Regions from separate parts of the Bifidobacterium fermentum genome, predicted to be linked through region 1. Evidence: riboswitches for the same ligand, from Rfam matches in the RefSeq annotation. Region 1 holds a riboswitch; each other region holds the start of a gene.
The links. A riboswitch is a leader RNA that binds a small molecule or an ion and turns the genes downstream of it on or off. The one in region 1 is predicted to bind thiamine pyrophosphate.
Positions count from the first base shown of each region.

Region 1 (3,123 bases):
CGTCGAGGATGACGAGGTCGATCTGGTGTACATTGCGACACCTCACAACTTTCATGCCGAACAGGCAATCCTATGCATGAAGCACGGCAAGAATGTCCTTGTCGAAAAGTCCTTCACCGCGAACCGCGAGCAGGCCGACGCGGCTCTTGGAGTTTCGGAATCCACAGGCATGCTCTGCACCGAGGCGATATGGACACGATACATGCCTTCGCGCACCATCATCGATGATCTGCTGCTATCCAACGCCATCGGTGACGTGACGGCCGTGACGGCCAATCTGGGCTACCCGTTGACCGGAGTGAAGCGATTGGTGGATCCGGATCTGGCTGGCGGAGCATTGCTTGACGTCGGCATCTACCCACTGAACTTCATCGACATGGTCCTGGGACCGCAGCAGATTTCGTCGCTTGAGAGCAGCGCCTCGTTCTTCGAGACCGGAGTCGATGCGCAGAGCTCGACGACGCTGCATTATGCGAACGGACACATGGGAGTCGCAAGCTGCTCGATGCTTGGCATGAGCGATGCACAGGGCATCATATGGGGCAGCAAGGGATACATGATATGCAGCAACATCAATGACATCGATGGCATTGACATCTATGAGGATGGGCATCGTCATGTACGGCATATCGATATGCCGCGCCAGCTTACCGGCTATGAGTATGAAGTCGCATCGGCTGCGAATGCGATTCTCGACGGAGAGAGCCAGTGCCCTGAAATGACGCATGAGGATACATTGCGCATGGTTTCGTTGGAAGACAGCATCAGGGACATCTGGGGAATGACATACCCATTCGAGGAGTGACGCCTTCCCTTTCCATCCAAGATGCTGTCCGGTGAGTGTCGAGCTTCCTGACGCTCACCTGGTCTCTGAGTCGAATATCATGCGTCCTGAGGCGAAATGCGACAGCGCCCCCGTCTTCGCTATCGCCAGGAAGAGATACCACATCAGGATGCCGGAAATGATGGCTCCCGAGATGCAGTTGGACATGACATTGGTGATCACATAGCCGCCTGTCGGATGTAGGCCTGACTGCAGGACGAACAAGGAATACAACGACCCGCCCAGACCCGTCACCAGACCGCACAATGCCGTCGACCACGCATTCCATATGCGATAGAGCAGGATTGCAAAGACAAGCTCACTGAAGATCCCCTGAACGAGTCCGGCGACAAGCGAGCCTGAGAATCCCCATTGGTTGCCGAATGCGAGTTCAAGCAACCCGCCGATCGTCTCTGCATAGATGGCGGCGCCCGGCTTGCGAACGATGAGCATGGCAAGCGGGCCGGCAATATACCAGAATCCGCTTATTATTCCCGAAAATCCAGGAATCAGACCCTCAAGGAAGGCGGCTGGCGCGGTTACCACCAGGTCGAACATCCAGAAGACGAGACCTGATGCGACGGCAATGACCGATGCGACGGTGATGTCGATGGGACGCCATCGGGTATGCAGGATGCGCCTGGCATTTCCATGCCGATTCAGGTCTGGTGTCACGGACGCTCGTGGAACAGCCGCGTCTTCGACCGATGTCACGGTCGAGATGGAACTGTCGGTTTTCTGTTGCGTTGATGCAGACATGCACTCCTCCGATAATCTCGTCCGAACGGGCATGGTTCCTTGCGAAGCGCAGCGGGTTCAGACATAGGTATCACGAGAAGGATTACCAAGATAGGAATTGACTTCGTTCGACGGTATTAGCCGCTTCACGTTCAACGGTCGGAGACTATGTCTCCCTCTCAGCTTTCCAGCTCCCGTGTCTTGCAGCAATCACGATAGGTTCCGGTCTGGACCAGTGGGATCGTCGCCGTGCAGAATCTCACGGATGCGCTTGAGTCTTGGCCCGATCTCATGTTCGTAGCCACGATCGTTGGGATGATAGTATTCACGGCCTTCGAGCTCCTTGGGCATATATTCCTGCGCCGCGACCGCGCCAGGAGCATCGTGGGCATATTGGTAGCCCTTATGGTTGCCCCATGCCTTCATCAACTTTGTCGGAGCGTTTCGCAGGTGCAGCGGCACCTCGCCAATGCGGCCTGCATCCACATCTGCAAGTGCGTCATCCATGGCCTTGTAGCTTGCGTTTGACTTTGGTGCCGTCGCAACCGCCACCACAGCCTCGGCGAGAATGATGCGGGCCTCTGGCATGCCAATCATCGCGACCGCCTGAGCCGCGGCAACGGTTGTCTGCAGAATCTGCGGAGCTGCCATGCCGACTTCCTCCGCCGAGGCAATCATGATGCGTCTTGCGATGAAGCGCGGGTCCTCCCCTGCTCGAATCATTCTCGCAAGATAGTGCAGCGCGGCGTCGACGTCCGAACCGCGCATCGACTTGATGAACGCGCTGATGACATCATAGTGGTCATCGCCCTGCCTGTCATAGCGGACGGTCGCCACGTCCATGACGGACGAGACGACATCAGGCTTGATGATCGGCTTTCTGGAACCCTTCTTGCGCTTCCTGTCGCCTGTCAGCGCACCCGCCGCAGCTTCCAGAATCGTAAGGGCCTTGCGCGCGTCCCCTCCTGACAGCCGCACTATCTGATCTACCGATTCCTCCTCGATCCTGACCTGGTCGTTCAGTCCCCGACTGTCTTTCACAGCCCTATGGACCAGGGATGAGAGATCCTCATCGTCCAAGGCATCGAGCTTGACGACGACCGAACGTGACAGCAGCGGCGAGATGACGGAGAAACTGGGATTCTCCGTGGTTGCGGCGATGAAGGTGACATCCCGGTTTTCGACGCTGGGCAGCAATGCGTCCTGCTGGGATTTGGAGAAACGATGCACCTCGTCGATGAAGAGGACCGTTTCCCTCCCCTCGGTGACCAGTCGCTCACGCGCCCGCGCAAGCACCTCGCGCACGTCCTTCACTCCCGAGGTGACCGCGGAGAGCTCTTCGAATTCACGTTCGGACTGATGGGCGACGATGTAGGCAAGCGTCGTCTTCCCAACCCCTGGAGGACCGAACAATATTACCGAGCTGGGCGAAGTCACCGAGCCCTGCGACGCTGGCATTGCCAGACGCTGCAATGGTGAACCGGCCTTCAGTGCCGCGGATTGGCCAAGCACCTCGGTCAGTGAGGTCGGTCTCATTCTCACGGCAAGTGGGCGGGTCATCG
Region 1 is NZ_CP129683.1:481,726-484,848, forward strand. Features, by position in the region: gene QN062_RS01920 (Gfo/Idh/MocA family protein) at 1-805, shown strand, start outside; gene QN062_RS01925 (ECF transporter S component) at 860-1,582, opposite strand; TPP riboswitch at 1,668-1,769, opposite strand; gene QN062_RS01930 (replication-associated recombination protein A) at 1,772-3,123, opposite strand, start outside.

Region 2 (3,123 bases), 340 kb from region 1:
CGCAGTGGCCGGCTATGGGATAGAGCTGCCACAAGGTGTATCTCTGCTGGAAACCGGATGCCAGCCGATGCACTGACTGATATCCGTCGACGATCTGTTCGAGGTACGAGGCGCCGAAAAGATGCAGCATCGCGAGGTCCTCTTCGCGATGACCTCCGTGAGCCGCAGGATCGATCAGAACCGCTTGCGTTTCTCCGCCATCTGCCGTCCACATCAGATTCCCACTCCATAGGTCACCGTGCACGCGGGATGGACCGTCATCCTTGGCCGCTCCCAGAAGATCGGGAAGAGCCTCGACGATCTCTTCGGTCAGGCGCAGGTCGCTCTCGTTGAGAGCCCTGCGGTCGATGCCCATGCGAACCATCGGGAGCAGACGGCCTTCGGCATAGTACTCTGCAGGAGTGTCCCAGGAGCCAGTGTCCATCGGAACCGGATCCTGCAATGGTCCGAAGTAGCAGGTTCCTGAGTAGTCGCGGGGAGCCGAGCCGAAATGGTCGGCACCTGCGTCGTGCATGTGTGCCAGCGCAGCGCCAAAGTCGTACGCGGCCTTGGGAGTCGGCGAGGTTGAGTCGACACGCTCGATGTCGAGATAGTCCCTGCCCCAGTCATACACGTCGACCACACGGGGCCCGCCTTGGGATTGTGCCTCTCCCAGCCATTTCAGGCCCTTTCCCTCGCATTCAAAGAAGCCGGCCGGAGCATGCGCGCGGCTTTTGCGATATGTCGCCATATTGGAACCTCCTTGGTAGTATTCTTACGTTCATTGTGGGCATTCTGCGCGACAATGAGCCCATGAGGACGCATTGCCTGCGGTATATGTATCCTTTTGATTTGGAATGTCCATATTCGTCAATCAGCAATACGAGGCTTTATGAATTTCTTCGAAGCGATTTTTTTCGGCATCATTCAGGGATTGACTGAATTCCTGCCTGTTTCTTCAAGTGCGCACATCCGCATCATTGGAGCTCTTCTCGGAGACGATCCAGGAGCCGCCTTCACCGCAATCATTCAGATAGGCACGGAATCCGCGGTTCTGCTGTATTTCCGTCATGACATTGCAAGGATTCTCTCCCATTGGTACCGCTGCCTTATCGGCACCAATGGCAAGGACATGCACAGCCGTCTTGGGTCTGGCGACAAGGATGCCTCCATGGGCTGGTACATCATCGTGGGCACCCTGCCGATAGTGATCGCAGGGGTGCTGTTCCAAAAGCGCATCGAGACGAGTCTTCGCAATCTGTGGATCACGGTTTCCGTGCTCATCATATTCGGCCTGCTGCTGTGGTACTTCGATGCGAAAAGCAGGCAGATCAAGACTCTTGATGACATGAACATGAAGGAAGCCGCGATCTTCGGACTTGGACAGATGCTTGCCCTTATCCCAGGCGTTTCGCGGTCAGGCGGTACGATCACCTTCGGCCGCGCCATGGGGTATACGCGCGAGGCGGCTGCCAGAGTCAGCTTCCTCATGGCTATTCCTGCCGTGTTCGGCGCCGCGGTCCTGGAAACCGTCAAGGCCTTGGGCGACGCATCCTCCGAACCTGGATTCCCTGGCTGGGGTGCCACGATTTGCGCGACTCTCGTGAGTTTCATCGTCGGGTACATGGTCATCATCGCATTCCTCAAGATCATTTCGACATTCTCGTACAAGGGCTTCGCCATCTATCGAATCGTCGTCGCCGTACTGGTTGCGATCCTGATGGTTTCCGGCGTGATTCTTCCCATGGCAGGGCCGCAGAGCTGACCAGCGGAAGGCTTGATTCCACCTTGCGTCGGTGAAGCGACGATTCCTAGGCCTCGCAGTCTTGTCTGTGTCGCGGGTTAGCTTCGAAGCGTCGCAAGTTGCAGGGGAACTCATTTCGAGTTGAGATAGGCATGTGCCTGACCCTTAGAACCTGTTGGTTAATACCAGCGTAGGGAGGAACGATGGTGGAGAACGCCACGGAACGAATCAATAATCCAGAGGCAGCCGGGCAAGGCCCGGTGATGGCCTCGTATGAGGGAACGCATTTGGTTCCCGTGCTGACGATCGCAGGATCTGACTGCTCTGGCGGTGCCGGAGTGCAGGCAGATGTGAAGGCCATGAGTGCCAATGGCGTCTATGCGGAATCCGTAATCACATCGGTCGTCGCGGAGAATACGGCGAGGGTCATCAGCGTCCAGAACATCGATGTGAAGATCATCAGGGATCAGATCGATGCCGTGTTCGAGGACATCGTGCCAAGGGCCGTCAAGATCGGCATGCTCGACAGCCCGCAAATCATGCATGCGGTCGCTGACAAGCTCGACCAATACAGGCCGGAGCATGTGGTGATCGATCCGGTCATGTATGCCAAGAACGGCGCCGCCCTCATGGATCCGGACTGCATCGATACGCTGATCGATACGGTCATTCCCCATGCCGATGTGCTGACGCCCAACATACCTGAGGCCGAAAGAATCTGCGGCATCGGCATCGATGACCTGGATTCCCAGCGAGAGGCCGCTCGGCTCATACAGAAGATGGGGTGCAGAAGCGTGCTGGTCAAGGGCGGCCACGCCCAAGGCGACGCCAAGGACATTCTGTTCGACGGCGAAGGATTCCACGAATTCACGACTGCGCGCATACCCACCAAGAACACCCATGGGACCGGATGCACCTATTCCTCGGCGATCGCTGCGCAACTCGCGCTCGGATATGGGCGGAACCAGGCGATTGCCCGGGCGAAGCGCTATGTGACCGTAGCGATAGAGCACGCGCTCATGCTGGGCAGGGGAAACGGGCCCACCAACCATTTCTGGGATGTATACGAGCATGGTCTTAAGGATTCCGTGGTCGGCGGCAGTCCCAGCCGGGACGTGGACGGCGAGTAGACGAACCAGTCATCAGTGAGCGCCTCGTCCAATTTCAATCACTTCTCAATTACTGCCCGCGAAGATGGCAGTAATGCAGCAGGCTATGTCAAGGAGAGACCATGCAGGGCAGATCCAGAATGACCGAGGAGACATCCTCGAGCATCGCAGCGAGTTCTTTCACGGCCGATTCCACCCCGGAGCGGTCAGACGCGTCGAAGTCCGTTTCTGGACCGACCTTGCCCAACGAGGGGAAGGCGGCGATCTTCGACCTTGACGGCACCTTGCTCG
Region 2 is NZ_CP129683.1:141,552-144,674, forward strand. Features, by position in the region: gene QN062_RS00535 (fructosamine kinase family protein) at 1-730, opposite strand, end outside; gene uppP (undecaprenyl-diphosphatase UppP) at 872-1,744, shown strand; TPP riboswitch at 1,837-1,937, shown strand; gene thiD (bifunctional hydroxymethylpyrimidine kinase/phosphomethylpyrimidine kinase) at 1,927-2,853, shown strand.
Region 2: linked by a shared signal. The riboswitch ahead of thiD (bifunctional hydroxymethylpyrimidine kinase/phosphomethylpyrimidine kinase) and the one ahead of QN062_RS01925 (ECF transporter S component) in region 1 are both predicted to bind thiamine pyrophosphate.

Region 3 (3,123 bases), 300 kb from region 1:
GCTTGGTCATTAGGCGTATCGAAGTCGACGGTGATGCACAGCGGCGTGCCGATTTCGTCTTCGCGACGGTAACGACGGCCGATTGCACCCGACTCGTCATAGTCGATCATCCATTCGTTCTGCCGCAGGTCACCTGCGAGATTATGTGCGATGGACTGCAGCTCGGGCTTCTTGGAAAGGGGCAGGACGGCGGCCTTCACAGGAGCGAGTCGTGGATCGAGACGCAACACCGTACGACGGTCGACTCCTCCCTTGGTGTTCGGAGCCTCGTCGACATCATATGCATCCACCAGGAATGCCATCAGGGATCGAGTCAGACCAGCGGCCGGCTCGATGACGAACGGCGTGTATTTCTGTCCCGATGCCTGATCGAAGTAGCTCAGATCCTCACCCGAATGCTTTGCATGGGCACCAAGATCGAAATCGGTTCGATTGGCAACGCCCTCGAGCTCACCCCACTGCGAGCCTTGGAATCCAAAGCGGTATTCGATGTCGACGGTTCGCTTCGCATAATGCGCGAGCTTCTCCTTCGGATGTTCGTAGTGACGCAGGTTCTCTGCCTTGACACCCAGATCGGTATACCAGCGCGTGCGGGTATCAATCCAGTATTGATGCCAGTCCTCGTCTGTTCCCGGCTGAACGAAGAACTCCATTTCCATCTGTTCGAATTCACGGGTCCTGAATATGAAGTTGCCCGGGGTGATCTCGTTACGGAAGCTCTTGCCCATGTTGGCGATTCCGAATGGGGGCTTTGAGCGCGAGGAACCCATCACATTCTTGAAATCGACGAAAATGCCCTGCGCCGTCTCCGGTCGCAGATAATGAAGGCTGCTGTCATCCTGAACCGGTCCGAGGTGGGTCTGCAGCATCATGTTGAAGTCGCGAGGCTCCGTCCAGTTTCCCTTGGTTCCGCAGTCGGGGCACGGAATGTCCTTCAATCCGTCCTTCGGCTCATGACCGTGCTTCTCGAAGTATGCCTCCTCCAAGGTATCGGCGCGATGACGCTTGTGGCAAGACAAGCACTCGATCAGGGGATCATTGAATACCGAGACATGACCTGAGGCAACCCATACTTCGGTGGGAAGAATGATCGAGGTATCGACGCCGACCACATCGCCGCGGGTGATGACCATGGAACGCCACCATTCGCGCTTGATGTTGTCCTTGAGCGCAACCCCGAGCGGCCCGTAATCCCATGCGGAACGCGTACCGCCATAGATTTCCCCAGCCGGAAACACAAAGCCACGACGCTTCGCCAAAGACACCACTGCATCAAGTCTGGATTCTGACACGGAACACCTCTTGTTGGATTTCACCGGGATTTGAACGAGTTCAAGATTATAGCCACCGCATGACACACCCATCGCATGTCACATGCGGAATCGTGAGGCCTGTCGCCCGTGATTCGGGGGGAATTGCGTGAAGGGCCGTACGTGACGGACAGCACGAACCTTCATCCTTGACCTGGATGCGGGCTGCGCGGCAACGGGAGCCACATGTCTGCGTTGTCATTTATCGTGAAAAAGTCGTGCAGGGGAACTCGCAGCGAGTTGAGAAGGTACAAACCTGACCCTTGGAACCTGTTGGTTAAGACCATCGTAGGGAGGCATGCAATGACCGAATCATTGCCAATCACATCATCCAAAGCAGCATCGCCCTCTTCGGGGCGTCAGGCGTTCCGACCCATGTCACCGGACAGTCCAATCCGCGAGAGGATCAGAGAGGCCTGCGCGATGGTTCGGCAGAAGACTCCTCTGGCCCAGTCCTTCACGAACTTCGTGACGATGAACCTCGTCGCCAACGCGCAGCTTGCAGCAGGTGGCAGTGCGGCGATGAGCTTCCTTCCGGACGACATAGTCGATATCGATGACATATCAGGCGCGAGCTACATCAATGTAGGAACGCTGCTTCCCTCGTATAGGGAGACACTTGAAAAGATCGCACAGGTCTTCTTCGAAAGGCAGTCCCTGTGGGTCCTCGACCCTGTCGCCGCAGGGCTTGGAGCCACGAGAACGGCGATCCTCAGGTCATTTGCGAACTATCCGCCGACGATAGTGCGCGCAAACGCCTCTGAGACAATCGCGCTCTGTGGCATATGGGGCATCAGCCTGGGCCCTGACTCACATGGCGGGATGAATCGTCCAGCCGGTGTCGAGACGGTCGATGACGTCGACAGCGCAATGCCCTATGCAATCGAGCTCGCACGCTATCTGCGCGCCCACAACTCGACGCACACGGCTGCCGTCGCCGTGTCAGGAGAGTGCGATCTGATCACTGACGGGGAACGGAGCTTCAGACTTCCCGGCGGCGATGCGATGATGACGAAGATCACCGGTGCCGGCTGCTCCCTGGGAGGCGTCACCGCAAGCTACCTTGCGGTTTCCGATCCTCTTATCGCAGCGACTGCGGCCTCGCTGCACTATAATCGCGCTTCCGAAAAGGCAGGCGCCGTCGCGAAGGGACCGGGCAGCTTCCAAGCGGAATTCCTGGATGCATTGTGGCAGACCCAGCCGGACGAAATCTGTGCCAGTGACATCATCGAGTCGCGCTGAATCGTGCGTCGATGCTGGGAGTACGCGATTGCTTGACATTGAGCGTCAAATCGAGATATGAACCCAGATCGCACATGACAGCCCGAAATATGCATTCAATACGCATTCAAGAAGATCAGGAGGTAGCAAATGGAAGGTGCAGAGGAATCTGAGCATTTCCAATCATTGCGTGACTCACTCGACATCTCGGCTTATCTGGTGATAGGACCCGAGAACACCAAGGGCCGAGATGTCGCTGCAATCGTAGGGGACGCTCTGTTGGGAGGCATCACGTGCGTGCAGCTGAGGGCAAAGCATTCCGACGCGTCACAGATAGTCGCTCTTGCCCGTCAGATCGCGGATGTCATCAGCCGTGCAGGAAAAAGCGACAGCGTCGCCTTTGTCATTGACGACCGCGTCGATGTCGTCTGGCAATGCCGTTGCATGGGAATCAAGGTCGATGGCGTCCATGTCGGGCAGACCGACATGGACGTACGCTATTGCAGAAGACTGCTGGGACCGAACGCGGTCATTGGCCTTTCCGCAGCGACAGACAGGCTTGTGGACTTGGTGAATGAGCTTCCTTCAGGAA
Region 3 is NZ_CP129683.1:783,328-786,450, forward strand. Features, by position in the region: gene QN062_RS03130 (glycine--tRNA ligase) at 1-1,292, opposite strand, end outside; TPP riboswitch at 1,523-1,623, shown strand; gene QN062_RS03135 (hydroxyethylthiazole kinase) at 1,614-2,552, shown strand; gene QN062_RS03140 (thiamine phosphate synthase) at 2,682-3,123, shown strand, end outside.
Region 3: linked by a shared signal. The riboswitch ahead of QN062_RS03135 (hydroxyethylthiazole kinase) and the one ahead of QN062_RS01925 (ECF transporter S component) in region 1 are both predicted to bind thiamine pyrophosphate.

Region 4 (3,123 bases), 210 kb from region 1:
ACTACGCCATGACCGGCAGCGTGCAGGCGTTCACCGCGCCCGTCGACGGCGTCTACCAACTCGAAGCATGGGGAGCGAAGGGATATTCCAGCGGAGCAAGAATTTCCGTCGGTGCCTACACGGTTGGGAACGTGTTCCTTCGCAAGGGCATGGAAGTTTTCGTATACGTCGGCGGCCCTGCTAATGGGTTCAATGGAGGCAACAGTGGTGGTGGCGGTGCCACGGATTTCAGAATGCTAGGAGGCAACTGGGACGATGCTTTGGGATTGAATTCGAGAATCATGGTTGCTGGGAGTGGCGGTGGCATTTCGACATACGGGAGTTCTCACATCAATGCTGGCGATGGCGGTGGACTCACTGGCTTGATGGGATCGACGACCACCAACATACCGAGCCAGCAGAACATCTCTGCTGCGAATCGAAGCCAGGGTGGAAGCCAGACATCGGGCGGGGTGGGATCAAATGCCACAGTCGCATGGACTGGGGGTTTTGGTGTCGGCGGGACGGGCGGATATTATGGTGGCGGTGCAGGATGGTACGGAGGTGGCTGCGGTGGACAGGTAGGTGATTCACGTCTTGTGGGGGGTGCCGGTGGTTCCTCGTTCATCTCGGGCTATCCGGGTGCGGTCGCGCTGTCGGACACTTCGGCCGCGAACGCCGGCAATCCCAGGACGCACCGCCCTGCGACCGACTCTCCCGCCGACCGTGCCACGCAGGTCATCGATGGACGGGAATACCGGTTCACCAGCTATGCGATGAAGGCCGGAAACGAGTCCATGCCCGACTGGAGCAAGAGCGACGGCTCCCAGATGACCGGCAACGCGGGCGACGGCCACGCCCGAATCACCCTGCTCTAGACCGTTCCAGACCGCTCTAAACCGTTTCAAGTCTGCTCCAGACCGCTCTGGACGAGTTCTCACGCGGCGCTTGCAAGTTTTTGGCACTTGCCAAAGTACAAACCCCGATTTTCGGCCTGATCCGGTCGCAGGTATGCGGCTTCTGGGGCTTTGATACTTCGGCAAGTGCCAAAAACTCGCAAACCCGACTGCGAAGGGACGGCATGTGCCCACAACTGGTCATGTGCTGAGAAATGATGAGATGGTAATCGGTCATTGAGATGATAATGGGTTATGCATCCATGCAGCCGCACTGCCGCGCTACCGTCCAGACATGCGCTCATGCATTCATGAGTTCATGTGGCCTTTCGGCCGTTCAGCCTTGCGGCCATGAAGGGATACGAGCTTGGTCAGGGGATAGGTTATTATCGTTTTCAGACACGGGGGCTGTCCAGAACAGTGGATGGCTGAGATGAGGCGAAGCCTCGACCGAACGAACGTATACCGGGTAATGCCGGCGCACGGAAGTCCATCTTTCCCGTGCCTTTCGGGATATGCACATCAGAGATGCATACGAGAGAGATTAAGGCACATATCATGACATCGGCAATACAGAAGACCTCACACCCATCCCTGCGCTGGCGCGTGGTTGACATAGCGGTCGCATCCGTCATCGGCGTGGTCAGTTCACTGATTTTCTGGGCTGCTGCACTGCTGTGGAACGTCATTGGCACACCAATGGAGAGCGTCATCCCAGGGCTTTCAGGTCTTCTGAATGGTCTGTGGCTCTTTGCAGGTCCTTTGGCCGCAATCATCGTTCGCAAGCCTGGCGCCGCGGTCTATGCCGAAGTGGTCGCCGCCGTCCTCGAGGCGATCCTCGGCAACGCTTGGGGCATATCGACCCTCTACATCGGTCTGGTGCAGGGTGCCATGGCTGAAATCGCATTCCTCATCTTCATGTATCGCAGTTGGAACCTCGCAGTGAGCGCACTGTCTGGGCTTCTTGCAGGCATCGGATGCTGGGGATACACCTTCTTCACGAATCTCCAGGCCATCGACTGGGGTGGATCCTACGGCTTCATCAACCTGCTCACCACCATCATCTCAGGGGTCGTCGTAGCAGGAGTTCTGATGTGGAATCTCTACATCGCCATCGCACGGACCGGTGCGCTGGACCGCTTTGCATCGGGCCGTGACGTTCGTGGCATGACTGCCTGAACGGCTGCACCGACACATTCCATAACATTCACGACGAGAGAAGCAGTGGCGATTCACATGCAAGCAAGGTCTCATCAAACGGACGGCGGCACTGACCGGAATCAGACGGCAGACCGCGCCGCTTCACCGCGTTCCGACGCGGGACAGCCAGCCAGCGGGCACTCGTATGCCGCGGCAGGCGATGTCCGGGCAGGAGTCGCAGCCCCTCTGAGCTTTCGCAACTGGGGATATCGTCATGCCTCGCGCAGGAACTTTTCCGTGCGCAACTTGAACCTTGAGATTCACGCAGGGGAACGTGTGCTGCTGCTGGGTGCTTCTGGAATTGGTAAGTCAACGATTCTCGAAGGCGCTGCGGGACTCCTCGGGGTCGATGCCGTCGAGACCTCTCCGGTGAAGCCCATGAATTCGGATGTCGATTCGAATTCGGAAGGGGATGCCGTTCGTGACTCTGCGGCACCCATGTCTGAGTCAGGCGATCGTGCGACAGAGCTGCGCCAAGGCAGCAGCAGGCTCAAGGGGCAGGCCGGGCACCGGCAGGCCGGACAGGACGCGACTCAGCTCGTCGACAGTGACGGGGGCACGACCGAAGGGGCGATCCTTGTCGGAGGTCAGCCAGTCTCGGATGCACTGGGCCGGGTGGGGCTTGTGCTGCAGGACCCTGATGCTCAGGCGATATTCCAGAGACTCGGTGACAATGTTGCGTTCGGTCCAGAGAACATGAACGTTCCCAGGGCGCAGATATGGCAGCGCGTCAGGCAGTGCCTCCATGAAGTCGGCCTCGATGACGTGCAGCTGCACCGCTCGACGATGCATCTGAGCGGCGGGCAGATGCAGCGACTTGCCTTGGCCGGTGCGATCGCGATGCGGCCGGAGGTTCTGCTGCTCGACGAGCCGACTGCGAATCTCGACCCTGACGGGGTCGAGCAGATAGTCGCCGCGGTTCGCAAGGTCGTCCATGCGCAGCATTCGACGATGGTGCTTGTCGAGCATCGTGCCGAACCTTGGATAGACATGATCGACAGAGTCATCGTGCTGGGATTGGAACGAGAGGGTTCTGAGCATGATGATT
Region 4 is NZ_CP129683.1:687,632-690,754, reverse strand. Features, by position in the region: gene QN062_RS02785 (glycine rich domain-containing protein) at 1-857, shown strand, start outside; TPP riboswitch at 1,267-1,380, shown strand; gene QN062_RS02780 (ECF transporter S component) at 1,434-2,054, shown strand; gene QN062_RS02775 (ATP-binding cassette domain-containing protein) at 2,112-3,123, shown strand, end outside.
Region 4: linked by a shared signal. The riboswitch ahead of QN062_RS02780 (ECF transporter S component) and the one ahead of QN062_RS01925 (ECF transporter S component) in region 1 are both predicted to bind thiamine pyrophosphate.